DNA from 2 places in the Pseudoalteromonas sp. JB197 genome. Region 1 is predicted to be linked to the other one. Evidence: predicted binding sites of a transcription regulator. Region 1 holds the regulator's gene; the other holds the start of a gene.

Region 1 (2,208 bases):
CTTAGTACCTAGCGACAAAGGTAAAATATTAATTGATGATAACGATATTACCTTACTTCCTATGCACAGCCGTGCTCGTTTAGGTATTGGTTATTTACCACAAGAATCTTCTATTTTTAGAAAGCTCACTGTGTATCAAAATTTAATGGCTATTTTAGAAACGCGTAAGCAACTAAATAAACAAGCCAGGGAAGAAACCCTAAATAGTTTATTGGACGAATTTAGCCTGCAACATATTCGCGACAGCTTAGGTATGGCGCTATCTGGTGGTGAACGTCGCCGCGTAGAAATAGCACGTGCTTTAGCTGCAGATCCTAAATTTATATTGCTTGATGAGCCCTTTGCTGGCGTGGATCCTATTTCAGTACTCGATATTAAAAAAATTATAGAACACCTTAAAAATCGTGGTATTGGCGTGCTAATTACCGACCACAATGTAAGGGAAACCCTTGATGTTTGTGAAAAAGCCTACATTGTTTCTCATGGGGAGCTAATTGCATCTGGTACTCCTGAATTTGTATTAAACGATAAAACAGTACGTGATGTTTATTTAGGCGAGCAGTTCAAACTGTAATATTTATGTTATTACTATAAGCATCTGCTAAGATTAATCATATCAATTTATAAGGATTGTTAGAGATAAATGAGGCAATCATTACAGCTGCGCATGGGCCAGCAACTTACAATGACTCCGCAACTGCAACAGGCTATTCGCTTATTGCAGCTTAGTACCTTGGATCTCCAGCAAGAAATACAAGAAGCACTTGATAGCAACCCATTACTTGAAGTTGATGAACAAGATTACACGGAAGAATCAGCAGGTAAAAACGAGCAAAAAGCAGATGACATTACTGTTAGCGCCTCTGCTGACGACACCCCAAGCGAGTATGAGCAAGATAGCGGTGAAGCACTAAACAAAGACACCATAAGCGACGATATGGCCATGGATGTATCATGGGATGAATATATGAGCGCAGCGCCTGCCTCTTCATCAGGGCCAATGCCTGAAGATGAATCTATTTATCAAGGTGCATCAGCCGAAACCCTGCATGAGTACTTAATGTGGCAATTACAGCTCACTCCTTTTAGTCCTATAGACGAAGCTATTGCCATAGCTATTGTTGAAGCCGTAGATGACTCTGGTATTTTAACTATCAGTTGCGAAGACCTTTTAGCAAGCTTTAATCAAGAAAGTGATGACGAACACGAAGTAGAACTAGATGAAATAGAAGCAGTGCTAAAGCGCATTCAATTATTTGATCCTGTTGGTATTGCAGCTCGCAGCTTGCAAGAATGCTTATGCATTCAATTAAATCAATTTGATAAAGACACCCCTTATATTAACGAAACAAAAATGGTGTTAACTGATCATATCGATTTACTCGCTGCTCGCGACTATCGTACGTTAATGAAAAAAACTAAGCTCAAAGAAGAAGAGCTTAAAGAAATAATGACACTTATTCATACGCTTAACCCTAAGCCTGCGGATACTATTGTCAGAGAAGAGTCTGAATACGTTATACCTGACGTGTCTGTTAAAAAAATAAAAGGCCGCTGGGTGGTAGAGCTAAACCCAGATAGCATGCCAAAAATACGTGTTAACAGCCAATATGCGGCTATGTCTCGTACAGTAAAATCCAGCGGTGACAGCCAATTTATTCGCTCGCACTTACAAGAAGCTAAATGGTTTATTAAAAGCCTCGAAAGTAGAAACGAAACACTCCTGAAAGTAACTAATTGTATTGTTAAGCAGCAACAAGCGTTTTTTGAACATGGCCCAGAAGCCATGAAACCTATGGTATTAAACGATGTTGCCGAAATAGTTGAAATGCACGAGTCGACTATTTCACGGGTCACTACGCAAAAATATATGCACACTCCACGTGGCATTTTTGAGCTTAAGTACTTTTTTTCAAGCCATGTAAGCACCGAAAATGGTGGCGAATGTTCATCAACTGCCATACGTGCCCTGATTAAAAAGTTGATAGCTGCAGAAAACTTAGCCAAACCATTGAGTGATAGCAAGATTGCAGATATATTGGCTGAGCAAGGAATTAAAGTAGCTAGACGGACAATTGCAAAATATCGCGAATCTCTGGCTATTCCCCCGTCGAATCAACGTAAAAGCTTGATTTAAGACGTACAACAAAGAGGAAAATGCTGATGCAACTAAACTTAACTGGTCGTCATGTAGACATTACAGACTCA
Region 2 (2,208 bases), 1.8 Mb from region 1:
AGCCCGGGCAAACTATAGATATTACCGTATCATCTATTGGTAGTGCAGGTAGTTTACGTGGTGGTACTTTACTACAAACCTTTTTAAAAGGGGTTGACGGTAACGTATACGCTATTGGCCAAGGTAGTTTAATTGTAGGTGGTTTAGGGGCTGAGGGACTTGATGGCAGTAAAGTCGTTATAAACACGCCAACGGTTGGCCGTATTCCAAACGGTGCCACAGTAGAGCGTGCAGTAAAAAGCCCGTTTATGCAAAATGACTATATTACTTTTAACTTAAATCGCCCAGACTTTACTACCGCTAAGCGGTTAGAGAAAACGATTAACGATTTAGTTGGACCTAATAGCGCACAAGCACTTGATGCTGCGTCTGTTCGAGTTATTGCCCCTAGGGATGCCTCGCAACGGGTATCGTATTTATCAACGCTCGAAAACTTAGAGTTTACCCCTGCAGATACCTCGGCAAAAATTATTGTGAACTCGCGCACCGGCACTATTGTTATTGGTAAAAACGTAAAGCTACAACCTGCGGCTATTACCCATGGTGGCTTAACAGTAACTATTGCGGAGCAACAAAACGTATCGCAACCTAATGCTTTTAGCGATGGCGACACCGTTGTTACGCAGCAAAGTATTATAGATGTTAATCAAGATGACTCCCGCGCATTTGTATTTAACCCAGGTGTGAGCTTGGATGATTTAGTACGTGCTATTAATGAAGTAGGAGCAGCTCCTGGTGACCTAATGGCTATACTAGAGGCGTTAAAAGAAGCCGGTGCAATAAACGGTCAGCTGGTGGTAATTTAAAAGAGAGTAAACTTTACCCTGAAAGTTAACATGATCTAGGCCTCTAAAAATAAAGTGCTTTAATATATAAACACCGCGTATCGTTTTATCGCGGTGTTTTGTTTTTATGTACCAAAAGTTTAATCTTTACTGTTACTAAGTACCTAGCACTCCTCGTTGGCTCATTTTTTGCATTGCTTAGTGCATTATTCTTTATTGTGTCAAAAAGCTGATGGAAACGAATCATCTAGATAAACAAAACTTTTTTGATTTAGGTAACTTAAACGCTTTGCGTAAAGACGCCCTAAACAGTGGCGATGCGTCTAGTGATGCCTCAAAAGCGGCTTTAAAAAAAGCAGCGGCACAGTTTGAAGCCATATTTACGCAAATGCTACTCAAAAGTATGCGTAAAGCCAATGAAGCATTCGAAGATAAAGAAAGTCCATTAAATTCAAGTAGCGTAAAGTTTTTTGAAGAAATGCACGATCAGCAACTTTCATCAGAGCTTTCATCTAATGGCTCATTAGGCCTTGCCGATTTGATAGTGCAGCAACTCTCTCCTACTGCTAAAAATTACACCCCAGCCTCAGTGCTCAGAACCAGCAATGACTTTGTAAGCGATCAGCGTGCTGGCATAGAATTGCCGCATCAGCAGCGTAAAAAAGCCATAACTGAGCCTGTAGATAAAAGCGCTATGAATACCGAAAAGCCAGAAGAAGTCGCTAAGCCAAACTTTGAAACAGCCGAAGAGTTTGTAAGTTCGGTATGGGAGCATGCTAAAACTGCAGCTAAAAAAATAGGTTTAAACCCTGCAGTTATGGTGGCTCAAGCGGCGCTAGAAACCGGGTGGGGTAAGCATATTATTAATAAAAGCGACGGCAATAGCTCAAATAACTTATTTAATATTAAGTCAGATAAAAGCTGGCAGGGCGACAAAGCTAATAAAGTAACTTTAGAGTTTGAACAAGGCGCTGCAGTTAAAAAACAAGCGAGTTTTAGAGCTTACGATTCTATAAAAGACAGCGTAAACGACTTTGTTGATTTTTTAACTCAGAACCCGCGCTACAAGCAAGCATTACAAAATACCGCCAAACCGGCTGAGTTTTTAGACTCATTACAACAAGCTGGTTATGCAACAGACCCAGATTATGCGGATAAAATAAAGCGCGTACTTAATAGTAGCGAGCTGAAAAATATTGCAACAAACGTGATCCGCCAAGGAGTAAACTAACATGTCGTTTAATTTATTAAACATTGCGAATTCAGGGATCAGAGCAAACTCTGACTTGCTGCAAACGACAAGTAAAAACATTGCCAATGTAAATACAGATGGTTACGTGCGTGAACGGACAGAGCACACTACCATGATTGATAATCAGGTGGGAAAAGGCCAAACATACCGCTTACTTAATGAATTTGCACA

What was found. Region 1 encodes sigma-54, which starts transcription at its own class of promoters, with help from an activator protein. Its sites were predicted from a motif close to GTTGGCACGNNNNTNGNNT; they were not measured.
Region 2: the regulator sigma-54 is predicted to act here: its motif matches at 962-980, upstream of flgJ (flagellar assembly peptidoglycan hydrolase FlgJ).

Annotation. Positions count from the first base shown of each region.
Region 1 covers NZ_NRGZ01000001.1:167,985-170,192, reverse strand. The annotation lists gene lptB (LPS export ABC transporter ATP-binding protein) at 1-574, shown strand, start outside; gene CIK86_RS00765 (RNA polymerase factor sigma-54) at 644-2,137, shown strand; gene hpf (ribosome hibernation promoting factor) at 2,164-2,208, shown strand, end outside.
Region 2 covers NZ_NRGZ01000001.1:1,968,546-1,970,753, reverse strand. The annotation lists gene CIK86_RS09330 (flagellar basal body P-ring protein FlgI) at 1-806, shown strand, start outside; gene flgJ (flagellar assembly peptidoglycan hydrolase FlgJ) at 1,018-2,016, shown strand; gene flgK (flagellar hook-associated protein FlgK) at 2,018-2,208, shown strand, end outside.